One region of the Streptomyces sp. NPDC007157 genome, then DNA from elsewhere that is predicted to be linked to it. Evidence: riboswitches for the same ligand, from Rfam matches in the RefSeq annotation. Region 1 holds a riboswitch; each other region holds the start of a gene.

Region 1 (5,792 bases):
CGTACGTACGACTGGCGCAGCCTTGACCCTTAACGGGTCAGCGACCCCTGACGGACCGTCGGCCCCCAGCGGGCCGGCCGCCCCTGACGGGTCAGCCCTTGAAGCGCGGGAAGGCGCTGCGGCCGGCGTACACCGCGGCGTCGTCGAGGATCTCCTCGATGCGCAGCAGCTGGTTGTACTTGGCGACGCGCTCGGAGCGGGCCGGGGCGCCGGTCTTGATCTGGCCGCAGTTGGTGGCGACGGCGAGGTCGGCGATGGTGACGTCCTCGGTCTCGCCGGAGCGGTGGGACATCATGCACTTGAAGCCGTTGCGCTGGGCCAGCTCGACGGCGTCCAGGGTCTCGGTGAGCGAGCCGATCTGGTTCACCTTGACGAGCAGGGCGTTGGCGGCGCCGTCCTCGATGCCGCGGGCCAGGCGCTCCGGGTTGGTGACGAAGAGGTCGTCGCCGACGATCTGGACCTTGTCACCGAGCTTGTCGGTGAGGACCTTCCAGCCGGCCCAGTCGTCCTCGAACAGCGGGTCCTCGATGGAGACCAGCGGGTACGCGGCGACGAGTTCCTCGTAGTACTCGGTCATCTCGGCGGCCGAGCGGGACTTGCCCTCGAACTCGTACTTGCCGTCCTTGTAGAACTCGGACGCGGCGACGTCGAGCGCGAGCGCGATCTGCTCGCCGGGGACGTAGCCGGCCTGCTTGATCGCCTCGAGGATGAGGTCGAGCGCGGCGCGGTTGGACTCCAGGTTCGGGGCGAAGCCGCCCTCGTCGCCGAGGCCGGTGGACAGGCCCTTGTTCTTCAGGACCTTCTTCAGGGTGTGGTAGACCTCGGCACCCCAGCGCAGCGCCTCGGAGAAGGACTCCGCGCCGATCGGGGCGATCATGAACTCCTGGATGTCCACGTTGGAGTCCGCGTGCGAGCCGCCGTTGAGGATGTTCATCATCGGCACCGGCAGCAGGTGCGCGTTGGGGCCGCCCAGGTAGCGGAACAGCGGCAGGTCGCTGGCCTCGGAGGCGGCGTGGGCGACGGCGAGGGAGACGCCGAGGATGGCGTTGGCGCCGAGCGAGCCCTTGTTGTCGGTGGCGTCCAGGTCGAACATCGCCTGGTCGATCAGGCGCTGCTCGGTGGCGTCGTAGCCGACCAGCTCCGGGCCGATCTGCTCGATCACGGCGAGGACGGCCTTCTCGACACCCTTGCCGAGGTAGCGGTTGGGGTCGCCGTCACGGAGCTCGATGGCCTCGAAGGCGCCGGTGGAGGCGCCGGAGGGGACGGCGGCACGACCCGTGCTGCCGTCGTCGAGGCCGACCTCGACCTCGACCGTGGGGTTGCCTCGGGAGTCCAGGATTTCCCGGGCTACGACGACGTCGATGGACGGCACGAGCATCTCCTTCTTGGGATCTGACGCTGGTTGTGCGGGCGCACGCGGGCCTTGTCGGCCCTTGCTCAGCCTTGCGACTAGAGCCTAACCGCCCCGGGCCCGTCAATCGGTCGACCGACCGGCCCGTGGACACACAGACGGTACTCATTGTTCATGTGCGGAACAAAGGGGGGTCCGATGAAGAACGGAAGAAGAGCGGGTCAAGAAGAAGACCGCGGGAGGATCGCGAGACGACCACGAGAGGACGGCGCGAGGACCGCGAGAGGACGGCGCGAGGGCGGCGCGAGGGCGGCAAAGAGAAACCCCGCCCCGGTGCGTACGGGGGAGAACGCACCGGGGCGGGGGCTCGTGGGGGACGGGGGTGACCCTCACGTGGTCTCCACTATGGGGACCACGGCTGTGCGGGCGCTGTGGTTCAGCTGGCGCCCTCGTATTGCTTCGGCTTGCTTCGGCTCGCTTCGGGCGCCCTACTTCAGGTGCAGCTGCTGGCCCGGGTAGATGAAGTCGGCGTCGTCGACGATGTCCTTGTTCAGCTTGAACAGCGCCTGCCAGCCGCCCTTGACCTGGTGCTTCTCGGCGATGGAGCTGAGCGTGTCGCCCTTGACGACCTTGTACTCGCCATCACCCTTCTTGACCTTCTTGCCGGTCGGGGTGGTGACGGTCTTCTTGGCGGCCGGACGCTCGGCGGAGCGGGAGGCGGCCTGAGTGTCGGTCGTACGGCTGCTCGTGCCGCTGTTCGCGGAGCTGGAGCCGGAGGAGGAAGAGGAGGAGCTGGTGCTGCTGCCGGTGTAGGTGGCGCCGGACAGGCCCGTGCCGCAGACCGGCCAGGCGCCCTTGCCCTGCGCGGCGAGGACCTTCTCGGCGGTCTCGATCTGCTGCGCCTTGGTGGCCTGGTTGGCCTGTGCGGCGTACTGCGTACCGCCGTACGCGGCCCAGGTGGAGGCGGAGAACTGCAGACCGCCGTAGTAACCGTTGCCGGTGTTGATGGCCCAGTTGCCGCCGGACTCGCACTGGGCGACGGTGTCCCACTCGGAGGCGGTGGCGGCGGAGGCGGTGCCGGAGGCCATCAGCGGAGCGGCGATGGCGACACCGGTGACGCCGGCGAGCGCGGCGGCGCGGGTGGCCCTGGACGGACGACGGTGCTTGCCCTTGCCGGAAAACAGCATGAAGGATCCCCTCACCGACGCCTGCGAGGTGAGCTGTCGGGTTCGGGCCGGTTGAGTTGCCCGGCCGCACACCTCACGGTGCGCGGCTTCACCCCGAGCCGGACACGGCAGTCTCAACTACCGGTCCCGGCACTTACCTTGGGTCCCCCGCTCCTGCCTACGGCGCTTGACGCGACGACTGTTCCCGGGCAGCCGCTGGCAGGACTCGGCGTTGCGACGGCCGGGGCTCGTGGTGACGAGCGGCCTTGACCGTAAACAGGCGATCAGGTGAATTTCAAAGATGATCAGGGCTTCTGAGACTCATCCCACACTTTCACCAAACCGGACATTTAACTTCGAAGTAGGGCGGTCCGAAGTGCCAACTCCCGCTACTTTTCGACCGTTTCGCTGCTGAGTTTCAGGGTCTGACCGGGGGCGATGTCGTTCGGGTCGGCGCCGATGTCCGCCTTGTTCGCGGCATAGAGCGCACGCCATCCGCCGTCGAGGTCAAGGGAGTCGGCGATGGAGGCGAGAGTGTCGCCGTCCCGGACGGTGTAGGTGCCGGCGTCCCGGGAGGCGTGACGGCCGGAAGAAGTCACACTCTGACCGTTTGTCACGCTTTCGTCCGCCGAGCCGCCACGATGCTTGCCGCCGCTACCGACGGCCCCCGTGTCGACCAGATCCCAAGAGCTGCCCGTCTGCCATGAATTGTCCGACTCATCGGCTTCGGGCACGACGGGGCTCTCGCTCGCCTTCGAGGCGCTGGACCCCTTAGATCCCGACTTGTCCACCTTCGTGGAGTCGGCAGGGGCGCCCTTGCCGGAGTCGCCACTCGCACTCGGGGACGGGGTGGCGGAGTCGGAGTCCGTGACACCCGAGGAATCCGACGAGGAGTCGGACGAGCCGGAATCCGATGAACCGGATGAATCCGAAGAACCAGATGAAGAGGATGAATCCGACAACCCGGAGGACGAGTCGGAGGAGCCGGACGTGTCGCCCGATCCGTCGAGGCCCGTGTCGACGTTCACCGAGGCGTCGTCCGAGGAGAGCCCGGCGATCAGGGCACAGGTCCGCCAGGGCTTGGTGCCCTGGTCCGCGAGGATCCTCTCGGCGACGGAGATCTGCTGCGAACGGCTCGCCTGGTCCGGCGTGGCGGCGTACTCCTGGCCGCCGTACTCGTCCCAGTCGTCCTGGGACATCTGCAGACCGCCGTAGTAGCCGGTGCCGGCGTCCATGCTCCAGGAGCCGCCGCTCTCGCACTCGGCCACCCTGTCCCAGGTGCTGCCGTCGGCCGCGTTGGCGCTCGCCGCACCCAGGAGTGGGATGGCGATGGCCGAGCCGGTCACGCCGGCCGCGACGAGGAGAGCCGGAGCCTGACGGGGGCGACGGTGACGACCGTTCCCGGAGAGCATGCGGAAACCTTTCGAGCGACAGCGGTGACCGGCGCGACGGGTCCCGCCGGGGCGCCGCACTGATGGGTGAACGTATAGGCAGACGATCACTTGTCACAAGTTAATGCCGCGTAGATCACGTGAAGATCACAGAGTTGAACGCTGGTCATCTTCACGGGTGGAGGGCCAGGTGGGGGGATTCGTGGGGCGCCGGTGGAGGCACGGTCGGGCCGTGGTCGGGGGCGTGGTGGAGGGCCGACGAGGGCCCGGCGGGGCGCCGACGGGGGGGCAAGGTGGAGGGCCGGTGGGGCGCCGGCGGGGCCTGGCGGGCGCCTGTGGGGCTCATCGGCCGTCGGGGGTGAACTTCACGGGGAGCGTGCGCAGTCCGCGCATGATGAGGCCGCCGCGCCAGCGCAACTCGCTCTCCGGCGCCGCGAGTCGCAGGTCCGGGAGGCGGGTGAGCAGGGTCGCGAGCGCGCTCTGCCCTTCGAGGCGGGCGAGCGGGGCGCCGAGGCAGTAGTGGATGCCGTGGCCGTACCCGAGGTGCTGGTTGTCCCGCCGTGCCAGGTCGAGCGTGTCCGGCTCGGCGAACCGCTCCGGGTCCCGGTCCGCGGCGGCGAGTACGACGAGGACCGGGTCGCCGGGGGCGATGCGCTGCCCGCCGATGCCGAGCGGCTCGGTGGCGAACCGCCAGGTGGCGAGTTCCACCGGCCCGTCGTAGCGAAGGAGTTCCTCCACCCCGGTCTCCAGCAGTCCGCGCTCGCCGGCTGCCAGGGAGTCCTGGAGGCGGCGGCGCTGTTCCGGGTGGGTGAGCAGGGCGTACGTGCCGTTCCCGATAAGGTTGACCGTCGTCTCGAAGCCGGCGAACAGCAGGATGAAGGCCATGGCGGCGGCCTCGTTCTCGGTGAGGTGCTCGCCGTGGTCGGAGGCGCGGATGAGTCCGGAGATGAGGTCCTCGCCGGGGGCCGGCTCGGCGGTCAGCGCCTCCCGCTTCCGGTGGATCAGCTCGGCCAGATATCCGCGCATCTTCTTCACGGAGCGCGCGACCCCGCCCCGCGGCCCTCCGCCGTGCCGGATCATCATGCCGGCCCAGTCCCGGAAGTCGTCCTGGTCCTCGCGCGGGACGCCCAGCAGGTCGCAGATGGCGTAGATGGGCAGCGGGAAGGCGAACTCATGGATGAGGTCGGCCTCGCCCCGGTCCGCGAACCCGTCGATGAGCCGGTCGGTCAGCTCCTGCACACGGGGCGCGAACTCGGCCACCCGGCGCGGCGTGAACGCCTTGCTGACCAGCCGGCGCAGCCGGGTGTGGTCCGGCGGGTCGATGTTCAGCAGATGCGTCATCAGCTCGGCCTTGCGCTCCCCGGGGATCCCGGTCTTCCCCTTGGCGTGCGCGGGCTCGTCGTGATGCGCCGGGTTCTTGGACAACCGGGGGTCGGCGAGCGCCTGCCTGGCGTCGGCATAGCGGGTGACCAGCCATGCCTCGACCCCGCTGGGGAGTCGGGTCCGGTGCACGGGCGCATGCTCCCGGAGCCAGGCGTAGGCGGGGTACGGGTCGGCGGCGAACTCCCAGGTGAACAGCTCGGGAGCGGTGGTGTCATCGGGGGTGGGCTGGTTGGTCACCTGTCGACGGTATCCGGCGGCCGGCGGCGGAGGGATCCTGGGCAGTCCCTACGCATCCACCGTTCTGGCGAGTGACCCGAGGTGGTCACCGACCTGGCACAGCACTCTCGTCCTCACCGGTCAGACCCTTGAGCCGGGTACGGACCACGCCCCCCGAAGGACCGGCCGCCACGAACGGCGCCGCCGCCTCCCACAGCCCGCTCAACGCCCGCACCCCCCGGTGCCGCCGAATTCCGTCACCCACCCGACGATCAGCACCCATTC
Region 2 (5,792 bases), on a different contig from region 1:
CCACTACGCCAAGACGGTCGCCGAGCGCGCCGCCTGGGACGCCGAGGCCGCCCAGGACCGCTGGCGCATGGTCTCCGTCAACCCCGGCCTGATACTGGGCCCCTCGCTCACGCCCGCCTCCGAGTCCGGCAGCCTGTTCCTGCTGGACGAGCTGTTCAAGGGCTACTTCTGCTACGGCGCCCCGGACTTCAGCTTCACCACCGCGGACGTCCGCGACGTGGCCGACGCGCACATCGCGGCGGCGGAGAACCCGGCGGCGAGCGGCCGTTACATCGTGGCCAACGAGACGATGACGTCCTTCCACGAGATGTCCCGGATCATCCGCACCCGCCGTCCCCGGGATCCGCGTCTGCCGCGCACCGCGCTCCCGCACTGGCCGGTACGGATCCTCGGCCCCTCCTTCGGCCTCACCCAGGACTACATACGCAAGCACCTCGGCATCCGCTTCCGCGTCGACAACAGCCGGGGCGTCCAGGACCTGGGCCTCACCTACCGGCCCGTCGAGGAGACCCTCCTGGACCACCACGAGAGCTGGCGCACGCGGCGACGGAGGGTCTGACCCCGACGAACCCGACGGCCGGGGTTCAGGCCGGGCGAACCACCCGGTGGATCGCCGACTCCCCGGCGGTGTAGATCGACTCCTCGCGGATGGACGCCCCCGGGCTCGGCGCGTGGACCATCATGCCGTTGCCCGCGTAGACCCCGACGTGGCTGTCGTTGTCGAAGAAGAAGACCAGGTCACCGGGCTCGATGGCGGCCAGCGTCAGCGGGGTGCCGGCGAACGTCTGGTCCGGCGCGCTGCGCGGCAGCGACACGCCGGCGGCGCGCCAGGCGGCCTGGGTGAGGCTGGAGCAGTCGTACGACTCCGGCCCGGTCGCGCCCCAGACACAGGGCCGCCCGATCTGTGCCCGGGCGAACGCCAGCGCCTTCATGGCCTTGCCGGGCTCGGCCGCGGCACCGGGCACGAGGAAGGAGCCGGTGTCGGTGACGGCCGCCGCGGGGTAGGCGACCGGGGGTGCGGTGGGGACGGGTGCGGTCGGGTAGGCGGCCGGGGGCGCCGTCGGGACGGGGGTGGTGACCACCGGGGGCGCCGTCGGGACGGGGGTGGTGGGGACAGGCGCGGTGGGGAGCGGGGCCGGGGCGGCGGTGGCCGTCGCCATGGGAGGCGAGGTCAGCACGGCGGGGGAGGCCATCATCGCCCACGGCGGGTCCGTCACCGCGGTGGGTATCACCGCCGTGGGCATCGGTCCATCGAGCGCGGTCGTGGCCGGTGCGGTGGCGTAGGCGGCGGCAGCGGGCTGCATTCCGGCGGCGTAGGCGCCCAGGTCGGCGGCGGGCGCCGCGGGGAAGGCGCCGGTGCCGTAGTCGGCCCACGGCAGGGCGGCCGACGGTGTGGCGGCGGTCGGCATGGCGTACGCGGCGGCCGACGGTGTGGCGGCGGTCGGCATGGCGTACGCGGCGGTCGGCATCGCGGCGGTCGGCATGGCGTACGCGGCGGTGGGATAAGCGGTCTCCGCGGCGGCCGGGGGTGCGCCGAGGTAGGCGGCGGTCGCGTCCGGCGCCATGCCCGGGAAGGAACCGGTGCCCATCGTGCCCGGGACCGCCGCGGCCGGCATGGCGGGCGCGCCGGTGGCGAAGGCCCCCGTGTCGGTGGGGGCGGAGGTCGGGAAGGCGCCCATGTTCGTGGGCGCGGCGGTGGGGAAGGCGCCCGCGTTCGTGGGGGCGGCGGTCGGGAACGCCCCCGTGTTCGTGGGCGTCGCGGTCGGGAACGCACCCGTGTCGGCCGGCATCGGGAACGTGCCCGTGGCGCCCGGGGTCATGACCCGGAAGGAACCGGTGTCGCCCGGGCTCGCGGCGGGCATCGCACCCGCGTCCATGGGGGGCACGGCCGGGAAGCCGCCCGTGTCCGCCGGGGACATGGGCTGGGCGGCGCCCGGAGTCATGATGCGGAAGCCGCCCGTGTCCGCCGGGGACATGGGCTGGGCGGCGCCCGGGGACATGACCCGGAAGGCGCCGGTGTCCGTCGCGGGCACCACCGGGATGGCGCCCGTCTCCGTCACGGTCACCGCCGGGAAGGCGCCGGTACCGGTCAGGGCGTCGGTCCGGAAGGAGCCGGTGTCGCCGTACTGGCCGGGCATACCGGCGGGAGCCGGCCACTGCTGCGCCGGGACCTGGGCCTCGGGCGTGGGCCAGGAGGTCTGGGCGGCCGGGGCCGCCTGCGGAGCCGGGGCGGGCGCGGCCGGTTCGAGCGCCGCGATCGCACGCTGTCCGGTGCGCTGCGACAGCACCTCGCGCGCCTTGGCGATCTTCAGCTGGCTCTTGGTCTTGGACGTGCCCGGTGTGGCCCGCCGCGGCGCGGCCGCGGGCAGCGCCTTGGCCGCGCTCGACGGTCCCGGGGGCAGTGCCGCGGGGGACCCGGCCGTCAGTTCCAGCTTCGGGCGCTCCGTCAGTTCGCGGACGACCTCGATGTCGCTGTTCGCGGACGGCCCCGCGGTCAGTTCCGGCCGGGACGGGTCGGAGCCCTCCAACTGGCCGAGCAGGTCGGCCGCCATCGCGCTGACGGGCCGTCGCGGGCCGGGGCGGGCGGGCAGCCGGTCGGCGGGCAGGGCCGCCGGGACACTCGGTCCCAGCCGCGAGCGTGCGCTGTCGAACCACTCCTTGGCGATGTTGTCGAGGCCCGGGTCGTCGCGCCGGGGCCGCTTGAACAGCGGGACACCGCGGGACCGCGAGCCCCCGTTCATCGCACGTGTGGCGTTGTAGTTCCCGGTGGCGTTCTCTGCCTGGTCGTAGAGGCTGTCGATCCGCTGTCGAACCTCGTCACGGCTCTCGGACGCCATGGGGGTCGTGCTCCTTCCGTGCTCCGCCTACCGAGTTAGCTGTCGGGTTCGGGCGGGTCGATCCGGAAGGCATGCCCTACGGCCCTTGCCCCTCAGGGCAGTCGGCCGATTCACCCCAGTGGTTCGGTTGGGTCCCCGGCTCCGGATCGCCCCGTTGGGCACCGGATTAGGCGGAGGCCGCGCGGCCCGACGGGATTCGCCGGGGGGAGCCGAACGGCTTGCCCGTCAACTTAGCCAACTTGTGTCACTCGTGTGAAGGTTGAAGTGCGTAATGTCCGATACGTAATTGTGATGTTCGTCGTAGCGTTCGACAACCGGCCGTCGCGGGACGGTATTTCGCCGGCGTGGCGATCGCCGTCGTACGCCCGTCGGAGCTGGACCGGCGGCGGCCCGAGGGGCTGCTTCCTGTGAGGTCACCGTGAATTCGTGGGGTCGTTGAACACGGTGGCGCCGCGCCGCGTATAGGGCGGGGGATTTCCATGCCCGGCCGACCACGACATGCAGGGGAACGACCTTGAGACCCAACAGGCGCAGACGCCCGACCGGCGCACAACGCGCGACCTTCGCAGCGGTCGCCCTGATGCTCGGCGGCGGAACACTGGTCGCGGTGAACGTCTACGCCTCGGCCACCGAATCGGACCAGTCCGGGCAGACCGCCACCGCTCAGGTGTTGTCCGCGCCCACCGTCTACTGCCCCGACGTCGGCAGCCGGCTGACGGACGTGCCCGACGCGGCCCGGGAGGACGTCGACGGTGAACTCGCCCAGCTGGACCAGCAGATCGTGGCCGCCTACCAGCAGCTCAAGGAGTCGGCCGCGGCGATCCAGCAGAACCCCGGCCTCGCCGACCAGACGATCCTCGATCCGCTGAAGGAGAAGCGGTCGGAGTCCCTTCAGCGCATCGCCGACGCCATCGGCCGCGAGGGCGACCGCCCGCAGGGCCTCGACGATCTCGCCGCCTGCACCCTGCGCTCCTCGGACCAGGGCGCCGGGCAGTCGGCGTCGCCGCAGGACGGCGCCACACCGAGCCAGAGCGCCAGTGCCAGTGCCAGTGCAAGTGCCGGCGCGGGCATCGGCGGCCAGGGCGGCAACGGCCCCGTCGCCGCCGACTACGCCGACATCACCACCGTCCAGCCCAATGTCACGACCCCGGCCGAGCGGCCCGACGGCTCCACCGGCACCTTCGCCTCCAGCTGCGGCGTCAACGCGAACGGCCTGTTCAACTCGGACAACGTGATCGTGGCGCCCGGAGTCTCCAACGGCGCCCACCACTTCCACGACTACATCGGCAACCAGTCCAACAACGCCTTCGCCAGCGACGACGACCTCGCGAACGCCGACACGAGCTGTGCCGACCAGGGCGACAAGTCCACGTACTACTGGCCCGTGCTGCGGCTGCAGAACGGCAAGCAGGAGCGGGACGCCGACAAGCCGGGCGGCGGTACCGAGGGCAACGCCGGACAGATCGTGACGGCGAAGAAGGTCACGCTCACCTTCGAGGGCAACCCGACCTCCAAGGTCACCGAGATGCCCCGGCTGCTGCGCATCATCACCGGCGACGCCAAGGCCTTCGTCAACGGCCCGGCCAACGCCAACGCCTCCTGGAGCTGCACCGGTTTCGAGGACCGGCAGCTCAAGGACAAGTACCCGCTCTGCCCCTCGGGCAGTGACGTCGTGCGCACCTTCAGGTTCCAGAGCTGCTGGGACGGCCGGAACATCGACAGCGCCAACCACCGCACCCATGTGGCGTTCGCCGCGGCCGACGGCAGTTGCCCGGCCGGGTTCCAGGCGATTCCGCAGCTGGTGCAGCGCATCGTCTACGACGTCGACGCACCGAGCCTCCAGGACGGCGGCCGTACGGTTCCACTGTTCGCGGTGGACTCGTTCCCCGAGCAGCTGCACAAGCCGGTGACCGACCACGGTGACTTCATCAACGTCTTCGACGAGAGCCTGATGCGGAAGATGGTCGGCTGCATCAACTCCGGCCGCACCTGCGGGGCCGGGGCCGACGAGCAGCCGCCGTCGCAGAGCGCCGACCCCGACCCGTCGGAGTCGGCGAGCCCGGAGAACCCGCCGTCCGAGTCGGCGAGCCCGGTCACCGAGCCGAGCGACACGGCGACCCCGGCAGACCCGCCGGCCGAGACCGAGAGTGCCCAGCCCTCCGAGCCCCCGGCCGAGCCGTCCGCCACGAAGACCGCCGCCGGCGACACCGGTCTGCCGCAGGTCTACACGAGCGCTTCGCCCAAGAAGTCGTCGGGCACGGGGGGCGGTGTCATCAGCCGGCCGACCGAGCGGCCCGCGACCGAGACCCCGACCGGCACGGCGACCACGGCCGGCGCCGCCCCGGCGGGCCAGGAGGCGCCGTCCACCGCACCCCAGACCGAGCCGCAGGCCGTCCAGGGCGATCTCGCCGAGACCGGCGCCCACCTGTGGCCGGCCCTCTTCGGCGGAGTGCTGCTGGCCGCCGGGTTCGTGCTGCTGTGGCGCACCCGGTGGCGGTCGTCCTGACGCGTGCGACGCGACTCCGTCCGGCCTCGGCCTGACGGAGTCGACGCGGCTCCGCCTGACCCCTGTGCCCGGGGTCAGGCGGAGCGCAGCGTCCGCAGGGCGAGTTCGAACGCGGGGAGCATCTCGTCGTGCTCCGCGCTGTCGAGCCCGCCCAGGTGCAGGACGACGGGTCCGCGGGGCGTGACCACGGCCAGCGCGGACTCCCTCTTGGTCTCGTCCAGCAGCTCGCTCGTGTAGACGTAGTCGCCCCGTACCCCGGTGAGCCCGCCGGACGTGAAGGTCCGGTACCTGGCCTTGCCGGTGCCCTTCTCGGCGGCCACGAAGGCCCGCAGCACCGCGCCGGCGTCACCGCTGCCCGGCTTTCCGGTCGACACCCGCAGAAAGCCGATGGCCCCGGCGGGCTTGGCGTCGATCTCGCAGGCCAGGGTCACCGGACCCTGACGCAGCAG
Region 3 (5,792 bases), on a different contig from region 1:
TCCTGGCCCTGCGCCTGGTCAGCAAGCCCTGATCGGTGAGTCCTGATCAGTGAGCCCCGCTCGTGGCAGCGGGGCTCAGCCTTCCGTCTTCACAGCGCCGGCGCGGTCACAGCTTCTCCACCGGCGCGTACCGCAGCAGCAGTCGCTTCGGCTTGGTGTCGCCGAAGTCGACCGTCGCCTCCGCGTTGCCGCCCGTGCCCTTCACCCCGACGACCGTGCCGAGGCCGAACTGGTCGTGGGTGACCCGGTCACCGACGGCCAGCGAGACCACCGGCTTCTCCGAGGTCCGCCGGGTGGCGAAGCCGGACGCGCCGGACGCCGAGGAGCGCGAACGGGTCGAGGAGAGCGAGGCCGCCACGCCCGACGCGGGCCCGGAGGACACCGGCGCCATCGCCCCGGTCCGCTTCCACTCCAGATACCCGGCCGGGATCTCCTCCAGGAAGCGCGAGGGCGGGTTGTACGACGGCTGCCCCCAGGCGCTGCGCATCGCCGACCGCGTGAGATACAGCCGCTCCCGCGCGCGCGTGATGCCGACGTACGCGAGACGCCGCTCCTCCTCCAGCTCCTTGGTCTGGCCGAGGGCGCGCATGTGCGGGAAGACGCCGTCCTCCATGCCGGTCAGGAAGACCACCGGGAACTCGAGGCCCTTGGCGGTGTGCAGGGTCATCAGGGTGATGACGCCGGAGCCGTCCTCGTCCTCGTCGGGGATCTGGTCGGAGTCGGCGACCAGGGCCACCCGCTCCAGGAAGGCGGACAGCCCGGCCGGCGCCTCGCCCTCCCCGGACTCCTGCTCGAACTCCAGTGCCACGGAGGCGAGTTCCTGGAGGTTCTCGATCCGGGTCTCGTCCTGCGGGTCGGTGGAGGCCTGCAACTCGGCGAGATAGCCGGTGCGTTCCAGGATCGCCTCCAGGACGGTGGCCGGTCCGGCGCCGGACTCCACGACCGTACGGAGGTCCTCCATCAGCGTGTTGAACCGCTTGACGGCGTTGGTCGACCGCGCGGCCATGCCGTACGCCTCGTCCACGCGCTTGAGCGCCTGGGGGAAGCTGATCTTCTCGCGCTGGGCGAGGGCGTCGATCATCGCCTCCGCGCGGTCGCCGATACCGCGCTTGGGGACGTTGAGGATCCGGCGCAGCGGGACGGAGTCCTCCGGGTTGGCCAGCACGCGCAGATACGCCAGGACGTCCCGGACCTCCTTGCGCTCGTAGAAGCGGACACCGCCGACGACCTTGTAGGGCAGGCCGACGCGGATGAAGATCTCCTCGAAGACACGGGACTGCGCGTTCGTGCGGTAGAAGACGGCGACATCGCCGGCCTTCGCCTCCCCCGCGTCCGTCAGACGGTCTATCTCGTCGGCGACGAACTGTGCCTCGTCGTGCTCGGTGTCGGCGACATAGCCGGTGATCTGCGCGCCCGCGCCCGCATTGGTCCACAGGTTCTTCGGGCGGCGGGACTCGTTGCGCTCGATGACCGCGTTGGCGGCGGAGAGGATCGTCTGCGTGGAGCGGTAGTTCTGCTCCAGGAGGATCGTCGTCGCGTTCGGGTAGTCCTCCTCGAATTGGAGGATGTTGCGGATCGTCGCCCCCCGGAAGGCGTAGATCGACTGGTCGGCGTCGCCCACCACGCACAGTTCGGCGGGCGGGAGGTCCTGCTCGCCCGGCGGTACGTCCTCCGCGTGCGCGCCGGTGCCGACCAGCTCGCGCACGAGCGCGTACTGGGCGTGGTTGGTGTCCTGGTACTCGTCCACCAGGACGTGCCGGAAGCGGCGGCGGTAGTGCTCGGCGACGTCCGGGAAGGCGCGCAGCAGGTTGACCGTCGTCATGATCAGGTCGTCGAAGTCGAGGGCGTTCGCCTCGCGCAGCCGCGACTGGTACATGGCGTAGGCCTGGGCGAGGGTCTTCTCGAAGCCGTCGCTCGCCCGGGCGGCGAAGTCCTCCTCGTCGACCAGCTCGTTCTTGAGGTTGCTGACCTGGGCACTGAAGGACTTCGGCGGGAAGCGCTTGGGGTCGAGGTCCAGGTCCCGGCAGACCAGCGCCATCAGGCGCTTGGAGTCAGCCGCGTCGTAGATCGAGAAGGAGGAGGTGAAGCCGAGCTTCTTGCTCTCCCTGCGCAGGATCCGCACGCACGCGCTGTGGAAGGTCATCACCCACATCGCGTTCGCGCGCGGGCCGACGAGGTGCTCGACGCGCTCCTTCATCTCGCCCGCGGCCTTGTTGGTGAAGGTGATCGCGAGGATCTGCCCCGGGTGCACCTGGCGCGCGCCGAGCAGGTGGGCGATGCGGTGGGTGAGCACGCGCGTCTTGCCGGAACCGGCGCCGGCCACGATCAGCAGCGGGGAGCCTGCGTGCACGACCGCCGCGCGCTGGTTCTCGTTCAGCCCCTCCAGGAGGGCGGCCGGGTCCAGGGCCGGGCGGGCGGCGCCGTCGCGGTAGTAGGCGTCCCGGTCCGGGGGCGCGTCGAACTGCCCGCCGAACAGATCGTCCGGAACCGGTTCCGGTACGTGCTCGTCCTCGGGCGGCGGCGGGGGTTCCTCCTCGTGGCCGCGCGGGGACTGGAGGCTCGCCAGGAAGCTGTCGTCAAAGAGGCTGCTCATCGCTCTCCGAGTCTAGGGCGCCCCACCGACAACCGGTCCCCACCCCGGAAACTCACCCCGGTCACCCGCCAGAATCGGCCCCTCACGGTCAGCGATCACACGCCGTGAGCACGGGCCGGCCCGTCAGCGGAGAGCACGGACCACCCGCCCGCACCGGACAAGTCACCGCATACCCTCCCCGATCAACCGATCCGGCCGATCCGCAACACCAAGGTCACGAAAATGTATCGGGCATATCGCACATCAAACTTCACACGGAGCACACGAGTTGGCTAGCGTGCCGAGCAGGCCGTACGACCCCCACCGGCGAACGTCGCCGGGCCGCACGGCCTCCGCCGAGTCCAGGGTGCCGCCGCGTACCCGGAGCCGGGGACCCACACCGAACCTTGGGGTGAATCGGTCCCGACTTCCCACCGGGGAACGGACCGTAGGGCAACCCTTCCGAACCACCCGCCCGAACCCGACAGCTAACTCGGTAGGCGGAGCATGGAAGGAGTCGCCCCCGTTGGCGTCGCACCGCAAGTCGCGTCCGTCCGCAACGCGCGTAGCAGGCATACGCACCCCCGCCCTGGCCACCGCCGCCCTCACCTCCGTGGCGCTGCTCTCCCAGACGGCCAACGCCGCGCCCTCCGAGGACGGCAAGCCCAGCCTGGAGGAGGTCGAGAAGAAGGTCGACGCCCTCTACCGGCAGGCCGAGTCGGCGACCGAGAAGTACAACGCGGCCAAGGAGAAGACCGGAAAGCAGCGCAAGCAGGCCGACACCCTGCTCGACGACGTCGCCGAGCGCACGGACCGGCTCAACAAGGCGCGTGAGGAACTGGGTTCCTTCGCCGCGGCCCAGTACCGCACCGGGACCGGCGCACCCGACACGGCGACGTTCCTGCTCGCGGACAGTCCGCAGGACTACTTCGACCAGACGCAGCTGATGAGCCGGCTGACCTCGCGCCAGAAGGACGCGGTCGACGACTACGCCACACAGCAGTCCGCGACCATGGCGAAGCGGCAGGAGGCCGCCAAGAGCCTGGAGACGCTCACCGAGACCCAGGACGACCTCAAGACCGCCAAGACCACCGTTCAGACGAAGCTGGCCTCCGCGCGGGAGCTGCTGTCGCAGCTGACGGCCCAGGAGAAGGCGCGGCTGGCGGAGATCGAGAAGCAGCAGCAGGCGGCAGCGGCACGCAAGGCGGCGGAGCTCGCGAAACAGCAGGCGGCGGCCGCGAAGGATGCTTCGTCGTCATCGACGTCGACCTCCAGCGGCTCCTCTTCGTCCTCTTCTTCCTCCTCGTCCGACTCCGCCTACGGGACGAAGGCGGCCAAGGCGATCGCCTTCGCCCGTGCGCAGGTCGGTAAGCCGTACGTCTGGGGCGCCACCGGCCCCGGCTCCTACGACTGCTCCGGCCTCTCCCAGGCCGCCTGGAAGGCCGCGGGCGTCTCCCTGCCGCGCACCACGTACGACCAGGTGAACGCCGGCACCACCGTCTCCCTCGCCGACGCCCAGCCCGGCGACCTGGTCTTCTTCTACGACGACGTCAGCCACGTCGGCGTCTACATCGGCAACGGCATGATGATCCACGCCCCGAAGCCCGGCGCGTACGTCCGGGAGGAGTCGATCTACTACGGCGGCGAGTCGATCATCCACAGCGTGGTGCGACCGGCCTGAAAGGCGCCTGCGACCGGCTCAAGAGGCGCGGGCACGCGCACGCGCGCATTTCGTGGGGCTGCATCTGGCGGGGGCTGGTGCTGTACGGGTTCGCCGTGGCCCGTTTCGAGTGGCGGCAGGTGATCGCGGGGGCAGGCGACCACTGGGTCGCGGGCGGCGCGCCCGCGATCTCCGCGCTGGCCGGGGCAAGGCTGCTGGCCGCCGACAGCGCCCGGCTGTACCTGTGGAACGACGACGACCGGGGCGTTCTGCGCACGGTGACGGTGGCGCTGCTCGTCCTGGCCCTGGCCTGGTACGTCGTACTGCTGGCCGCCGAGGTGGCGCGACCCCGGCCGCGTTACGACGTACGCCGCTGGGCGACGGTGTTCACGATGGGGTTGACGGCCGCGGCGATGCTGTCGGTCGCGACCGCCGTCGGCGTCCCGTGGCTGAGATGGCCGGGGCGGGTCCTGGCGTGGGTCGCGGTGGCGGCCTGGCCGGCGGTGACCGCCGGCGCGGTGACGGCCGCCCGCGCCGCCCTCAGGAGGGCTTCCTGAGGGTCACGTCCACAGCACGGCGATGAAGATGTTCACCATGGTCAGCAGGCCCACCAGGCCGAAGGCACCCTTCTCCACCTTCTCGTCGTCCCGCTTCACGTAGACGAGCCCGAGGATCACGATCAGCAGCGCGAGCTTCACGCCGATCTTGACGGTGTTGACGTGGTGGTCGTCGGCCTCGTTGAGGCCGACCAGGATCACGCCGGTCGCGAGCATGGTGAACGCGCCGTGCAGCATCCCGGGGACGAAGCGGGCCGTGCCCTGGCCCATCGCCTTCATCTGGGTGAGGAAACCGCCGAGGAGCGCGGCGATGCCGATGATGTGCAGGCCGACGAAGAGATGGATGAGTACGCCCATGGCCCCGGAGCCTAATCAGGGCCCCCCGGGTCGCCGGTCACCGGCCCCTCCCTCCGCACCCGCCGCCGCCCGTCGCCTGTCGCCGACCGCCGCTGCCCGCCGTCCACCGTCCGCCGCCACGGCATCGCATATATGCACCCCATAGCACCCCGCGCGCCCCGCTCGCCCCGGAACCGCCGCTTCGGTCATCCGGCCCCGTGAAGCCGACGGGTCCGGACCGGAATCCCGGTCACATAGCGTCGGGTAACGATCCGGTCACACCAATTCCGCGCATCGCGTTACCAGGCCGACACAGACCGGTTTAGCGTCCTCCCCCAGGTGACCGACTCCCCACCGCCGCCCGGGCCAGGGGCGGCAGTCGGACACCACCGCCGAGAAAGTCCGGCGGCGGCCCGCTCCCCCTGTGCGGGCCGCCGCCGGACGCGTAATCCGCACCCCTGCGGCCGTATACGCGCTCCCCCTGGCGTGCGTACGGACCACACGGCGGTCGTACGAAAGGACGTGACCAGTCCAGGTGGCAGCGCACCGCAAGCCCCGACAGCGCTCGCTCAGCGGCAGTACGGCCCGCACGGCCGTCACCCTCGCCCTGGCGGGCGCGGCCACCGCGACGGGCTTCGAAGGGACCGGACACGCCGAGCCGCAACTG
Region 4 (5,792 bases), on a different contig from region 1:
GGCCCGGTAGGGGACGCCGACGACGGCACCCGGGGTGCAGGAGCCGGCCGGGGCGACGCCGCCGACGGTGTTCAGGCGCAGGACCTCCCCCGTGCGCGCGAGCAGGCCGTGCTTCTTGCCCGACTGCGTGGCCTTGAGGTCCAGCTCGGGGATGTTGCCGTCGCCGTTCGGCGTCTTGGCCAGGACCGCTCCGGTGACCGCGCTGCCGTCGGGTGCGACCCACTGCGGGGTGCCGGAGCCGGGGGCGACGAAGGAATGCCGGATGCCGCCACCGAGCTTGGCGCTGACGTCACGCTGGGCGAAGGCGTAGCCGCCGCCGTCGGCCGCCTTGCACTCGTAGATCTGCTTGCCGGTGACGACGGAGGCCTGGAGGCCGCCGCCCCTGAGGTCGGTGACGGTGGTGACGGCGTGCAGCTGGCCGCGGACCGCCCCGCCCGGGAACTGGGCGGTGTGCAGGTTGGCGTAGAAGCCGCCGGGGTCGGTGGTGAGCTGCTTGAGCAGGGCCTTGTCGGTGACCTTGACGCTGCCGGTGACGCTGTGGCCCCTGGCCTTCTTCAGCAGCTTCCCGAAGTCGATCTTCACCCCGCCGTTGACGCCCTTGGCGCCCTGGTGGATGTGCAGGTCGGTCGGCCTGCCAGTGCCGCGCCAGGTCACGGCGACGGTCACCTTGTCCCCCTTGACCTGGATGAACTCCAGCGCCGCGCCGTCCTTGTCCCCGACGGCGGGCCCACCGGCGACGGGCACCTCGTTGGCACCGCGCAGGCCGGCGACGAGAACGACGGATCCGGTGGAGCTGTGGTTGGCAGCGCTGTGACTGGAAGAGGTCTGACCGGTGGCGGCGGACGCCGGGACGGCGGCACCGCCGAGAGCGGTCACGGTGACGGCGGCGGCGACGGCGAGGGTCTTGCGACGCGTGGCGTTGATGGTCATGATTCCGTTTTCTCCCCGTATGTCAGCTGACGCCCCCTGCGTCGGCTTCTGGGAAGAGGTACGGAACGGATCCTAGATTGGACTCAGTCCAACAATGTGATGTACGACACAGGGGTGAGCCCTTGGGTCCACCCCTCGAGGAACCGGGTCGGCGGAGCGACCAGGGGCTATCCCGCCCGGTGCACCACCGCGTCGCACAGCTCCAGGAGCGCCACCTTCGAGTCACATTCCACCAGCGGGGCCAGGGCGGCCCGGGCCTCCTCCGCGTACCGGACCGTGTCCCGGCGCGCCTGCTCCAGCGCCGGGTGCGCCCGCAGGGCCGTCAGGGCCTCCGCGTGCCGCGCGTCGTCCGTGAGGTCGGAGTCCAGCAGCTCGCACAGCGCGATGTCCTCGGCCAGGCCCAGCCGCGCCGCCCGCTCCCGCAGCCGCAGCACCGGAAGCGTGGGGACGCCCTCGCGGAGGTCGGTCCCCGGGGTCTTGCCGGACTCGTGGGAGTCGGAGGCGATGTCCAGCACGTCGTCGGCGAGCTGGAAGGCGACACCGAGACGTTCGCCGTACTGGGTGAGGACGTCCACGACCGTCTCGTCGGCGCCGGACATCATCGCGCCGAAGCGGCAGGAGACCGCCACCAGCGAGCCGGTCTTGCCGCCGAGCACGTCGAGGTAGTGGTCGACCGGGTCACGCCCGTCCGACGGCCCCGCCGTCTCCAGGATCTGACCCGTCACCAACCGTTCGAACGCGAGGGCCTGGACCCGCACCGCCTCGGGTCCGAGATCGGCGAGGATCTGCGAGGCACGGGCGAAGAGGAAATCACCGGTGAGCACGGCGACCGAGTTGCCCCAGCGGGTGTTGGCGCTGTCGACCCCGCGCCGCACGGCCGCCTCGTCCATGACGTCGTCGTGGTACAGCGTGGCGAGGTGGGTCAGCTCGACGACCACCGCCGACGGCACGACGCCCGGCGCGTACGGGTCACCGAACTGCGCGGCCAGCATCACCAGCAGCGGCCGGAACCGCTTCCCGCCGGCCCGCACGAGGTGCTGCGCGGCTTCCGTGATGAACGGGACCTCACTTTTGGTGGCTTCTAGCAAGCCCTCCTCGACAGCCGTCAATCCGGCCTGGACATCGGCTTCCAGAGCCTGGTCCCGCACGCTCAGCCCGAACGGCCCGACGGTCACGAGGGGTCTCCTGTCTGCTGGTGTCCACTGGCGATTACACGGTTTGTCGATAGGTCGCTGCCATCACTCAAGTCAGCGTATCCGGTCAGGTTTCGATCACCGAGGGCGCCCACCGTTACACCCCGGGCGCTATCGGATCACGACCGGTATGTTTTTGATCAGCCGATACGACCTGACATCCAATGACTTAACAGGAAGTACCGACGGTTGTCCCGAACCGGGGTGCATGCCGTGTCCCGAACCGGAGCCCGAACCTCGTCCCGGACCAGCGACGCCACCGGGTCCGATGCCGGACCGCCCGGCAGGTCCCCGACCGCGGACGGTCGCGCCTTCGCCGGCCGACGTCACCTGCCCGGAGGTACCCCCTCCGCCGTCCGCCAAAGCCAACGGGAGCACTCCGTTCCGATCCGCACCCGTACGTCCGCCCCTCACGAGATCACGCACGAGTACCTCCGTATCCCCTTCGCCACCTCACATCGCGCCACGCGCGCGTGGCACACACGGAAGGACGAGTCCGCCCACGGACGTCCCTCGAACACCTTCCCCACCGGCACCACCCGTCCTTCATGAACCACGGACATGTCTCGACCGCCGGTCCGGGCGCACCCGCGACCGCCGGTCGGGCGGCGGCGTGGCCCCGGCGCGACGGGGGCGTGGGCACAGCCGGCGTCTCCCGCGACGGATGCCCCCGGGACAGCCGCGTCTCCCTCCGGACGGCAACCCTCGTACCCCAGCCGCCATGACAACGACGCGCGGTACGGCGGAGGTTCCGCCCTCACGGAGGACACGCGCGCGTGGACGGCCGCCCCGCCGCAGCCGGGTCGGCGAGCCGTCGGCCCCGCCCCCGACGCGACCGGAATCACGTACGGCCGTCGCGTTCGAACTCCTGGCGCGATCCGGGGTATTGGGCCGACCGGCTGCCTTCGAGGCACCCGGGCGGACAGAGCCGCCGAGTGTCGGCCTCCCCGGAACACCCGATCAGCGGCACGCGCGCGTACTCCGGTCCGCACGCGCCCGCGCGCACCCGGACCGTACGGAGTTCACGGGAGGGCGAGACCGGGCAGGAGGTCGAGACCGGAGACCGGAGGCTCACACGACCGGATGAACCAGATGAACCGGATGGACGGACCCGCCGCCGATCCTCACCCGGTCGCCCCCCGTGCACCCACGCCGAGCCGGAATTCCGCCTAATAAGGCAATTCGGACATTCTCCGGAATTGCCTGTGACGCGCGCCACTTCACTCGCCCCAATCGGGCCAATCCGCACGAATGGCCGCATGGGCCTTTTCCACTGATGCCCGGAAAAACGGATTCCGAGAATCCCTCTTGTCCGATTCGCCGTAATTGCCGTTTCGTGAAGTAGGTCACGTGGCCCTGAGTGCCACATAGGGGGTAAGGCGACCCTTTCTACCCTTTCCCCGCAGGCGAGTTGAGGCTTGGCAGTCGCAAAGGATCAAGTACCCCATACGACCCAGATCAAGGTCAATCGGTGTGTTGTGTGAATCAGGTACTTGTTCCGGACATGTGCTCTCGCATACGTTCCGGCTCGCCGGGCGGAACGCCGAATCCTGCCACCGCCCGTCGTGACCCATCTACGAGTCCATTCGCACGGCAGGAGCGGGGGAACCAGGTAAGTCGCCGGACCGGGCGACCGACGTCACCGACCGACGTCGTACCGGAACGGCTAGGGGTGAAGTCGCCTCGCCTCAGGGCGGTGCGGCCGGGCACTCCCCGGGCCCGAACCCGACAGCTCACCCCGCAGGCGACGGAGAGGAACCACGACATGTCTGCTGCCGTTCAGCACCGCCGTCCCCGCCGTAACCGCATCGTCCGCACGCTCGCCGTCGTCGGTACCGGCGCCGCCGTTCTCGCCCTGCCGCTCATCGGGGCGACCGCCGCCTCCGCCGCCACTTCCACCACCTCGACGGCCTCCACGACGCTCGCCGGGTACCCGAACAACCTCGACGGCTGGATCCGCGAGTCGCTCGCGATCATGGCCGAGAAGCACATCCCCGGCAGCTACAACGGCATCTACCGCAACGTGATGCGTGAGTCGTCCGGCAACCCGCAGGCCATCAACCTCTGGGACTCGAACGCGGCCGCCGGCATCCCGTCCAAGGGTCTGCTCCAGGTGATCGACCCGACGTTCAAGACCTACCACGTGGACGGCACGTCGTTCGACATCTACGACCCGGTCGCGAACATCACCGCCGCCTGCAACTACGCCGCCGCGCGGTACGGCTCGATGGACAACGTGCACGGCGCGTACTGACCGGCGCCGTCAGCCGAAGAGTCTTTCGAGGACGACTGCAAGGCCGTCGTCCTCGTTCGACAAGGTGATCTCGTCGGCCACCGCCTTGAGTTCGGGATGGGCGTTGGCCATGGCCACCCCGTAGGACGCCCAGTCGAACATGGGGATGTCGTTGGGCATGTCCCCGAAGGCGACGGCCTGTTCGGGGCCCAGCCCCAGGTGGCCGGCGGCCAGCGCCAGCCCGGTCGCCTTGGTCACCCCGCACGGCTGGAGCTCGACGGTCCCCGGCCCCGACATGGTGACCGTCGCCAGCGACCCCACCACCGCGCGCGCGGTCGCCGCCAACTCGTCGTCGGACAGGGTGTGGTGGCGCAACAGCACCTTACTGATGGGCGCGCACCACAGGTCGTCGCGCCGGTCGACGCGCAGCGCGGGCAGCGTGGGGTGGGGCATCAGATAGCCCGGCTCGATGAGCGTGAGCCCGTCCACGCCGTCCTGGTCGACCGCCGCGTACACCTGCCCGACCTCGGCCTCGATCTTGCCGAGGGCGGTCTCCGCCAGCTCCCGGTCCAGGGTGACCGACCACAGCAGCCGCTCCGCGCCGGCGTCGTACACCTGGGCGCCCTGGCCGCAGACCGCGAGTCCCGTGCAGCCGAGGTCGTCCAGGAGGGGGCGCACTCTCGGCGCCGGGCGGCCGGTCACCACGAGATGCCGGGCGCCGGCCCGGCCGGCCCGCGCGAGCGCGGCGAGCGACCGTTCCGAGAGGGTGTCGTCGGCGCGCAGCAGCGTGCCGTCCAGGTCGGTGGCGATCAGTGCGTACGGGGTGGGTGCGACCATGATCAGAGAATACGGACAGCACGCCCCTGAGACTCACTGTGCGTTTCGGCCTCAAGTGGCGCCCGCCGTCCCGGTGATGGGGCGTTGTCAGTGGGGCGCGTTACGTTGGCGGCGGGTTGACGGCACCGATCGGACGGGGGCGGGCGTGGTGACGGACGGACCGGGGGACTTCCGGGCGCATCTGCTGGAGGCGGCGACCGGGGTGCTGGAGCGGTTCCCGCGGGAGCCGCGGCCGGAGATCTACGCGCTGTCGTTCCGCATCTGGCGCGTCGAGGAGGACGACCGCAGACCGTACGTGGCGATCGGCTACAACACCGAGAGCCAGTACGAGGCCGAACGGAACCCGGCGGACCCGGGCGAGGCGCGCTGGAACTACGCGTGCTGGCTCCTCGACGGCTTCGAGATGCTCGGCAACTGTCCCGAGGACCCGGTCGGCGGCGCGTTGTACACCGAGGAGGTCCGGCGGCTCGGACTCTGGTTCGACGGGGACGGCGACGACCCCGAACTGGACGCGAAGCGCGACCTGTTGGGGTCGCACTTCGCCGACGCGTGCATACGGCTGGCGCGGGATCTGCACGCCGGCGGCCGCATCGAGAAGG

The links. Region 1 has a riboswitch for cyclic di-AMP ahead of ABZ642_RS31505 (transglycosylase family protein). Riboswitches for the same ligand answer to the same signal wherever they lie in the genome.
Region 2: it holds a riboswitch for cyclic di-AMP, as region 1 does, so the genes downstream of both, ABZ642_RS07460 (NlpC/P60 family protein) here and ABZ642_RS31505 (transglycosylase family protein) in region 1, are expected to answer to the same signal.
Region 3: it holds a riboswitch for cyclic di-AMP, as region 1 does, so the genes downstream of both, ABZ642_RS24145 (NlpC/P60 family protein) here and ABZ642_RS31505 (transglycosylase family protein) in region 1, are expected to answer to the same signal.
Region 4: it holds a riboswitch for cyclic di-AMP, as region 1 does, so the genes downstream of both, ABZ642_RS27660 (transglycosylase SLT domain-containing protein) here and ABZ642_RS31505 (transglycosylase family protein) in region 1, are expected to answer to the same signal.

Annotation. Positions count from the first base shown of each region.
Region 1 covers NZ_JBEYFE010000020.1:130,737-136,528, reverse strand. Annotated here, with positions in the region: gene eno (phosphopyruvate hydratase) at 92-1,378, opposite strand; gene ABZ642_RS31505 (transglycosylase family protein) at 1,840-2,538, opposite strand; cyclic di-AMP (ydaO/yuaA leader) riboswitch at 2,542-2,713, opposite strand; gene ABZ642_RS31500 (transglycosylase family protein) at 2,907-3,929, opposite strand; gene ABZ642_RS31495 (cytochrome P450) at 4,251-5,528, opposite strand.
Region 2 covers NZ_JBEYFE010000003.1:422,774-428,565, reverse strand. Annotated here, with positions in the region: gene ABZ642_RS07465 (NAD-dependent epimerase/dehydratase family protein) at 1-559, shown strand, start outside; gene ABZ642_RS07460 (NlpC/P60 family protein) at 585-2,837, opposite strand; cyclic di-AMP (ydaO/yuaA leader) riboswitch at 2,846-3,020, opposite strand; gene ABZ642_RS07455 (DUF1996 domain-containing protein) at 3,418-5,343, shown strand; gene ABZ642_RS07450 (lipoprotein) at 5,418-5,792, opposite strand, start outside.
Region 3 covers NZ_JBEYFE010000013.1:147,963-153,754, reverse strand. Annotated here, with positions in the region: gene pcrA (DNA helicase PcrA) at 107-2,593, opposite strand; cyclic di-AMP (ydaO/yuaA leader) riboswitch at 2,917-3,090, shown strand; gene ABZ642_RS24145 (NlpC/P60 family protein) at 3,099-4,253, shown strand; partial or broken gene ABZ642_RS24140 (hypothetical protein) at 4,319-4,789, shown strand; gene ABZ642_RS24135 (hypothetical protein) at 4,793-5,146, opposite strand; gene ABZ642_RS24130 (NlpC/P60 family protein) at 5,661-5,792, shown strand, end outside.
Region 4 covers NZ_JBEYFE010000016.1:170,137-175,928, reverse strand. Annotated here, with positions in the region: gene ABZ642_RS27670 (CHRD domain-containing protein) at 1-930, opposite strand, end outside; gene ABZ642_RS27665 (polyprenyl synthetase family protein) at 1,098-2,105, opposite strand; cyclic di-AMP (ydaO/yuaA leader) riboswitch at 3,693-3,883, shown strand; gene ABZ642_RS27660 (transglycosylase SLT domain-containing protein) at 3,889-4,377, shown strand; gene ABZ642_RS27655 (HAD family hydrolase) at 4,387-5,193, opposite strand; gene ABZ642_RS27650 (hypothetical protein) at 5,339-5,792, shown strand, end outside.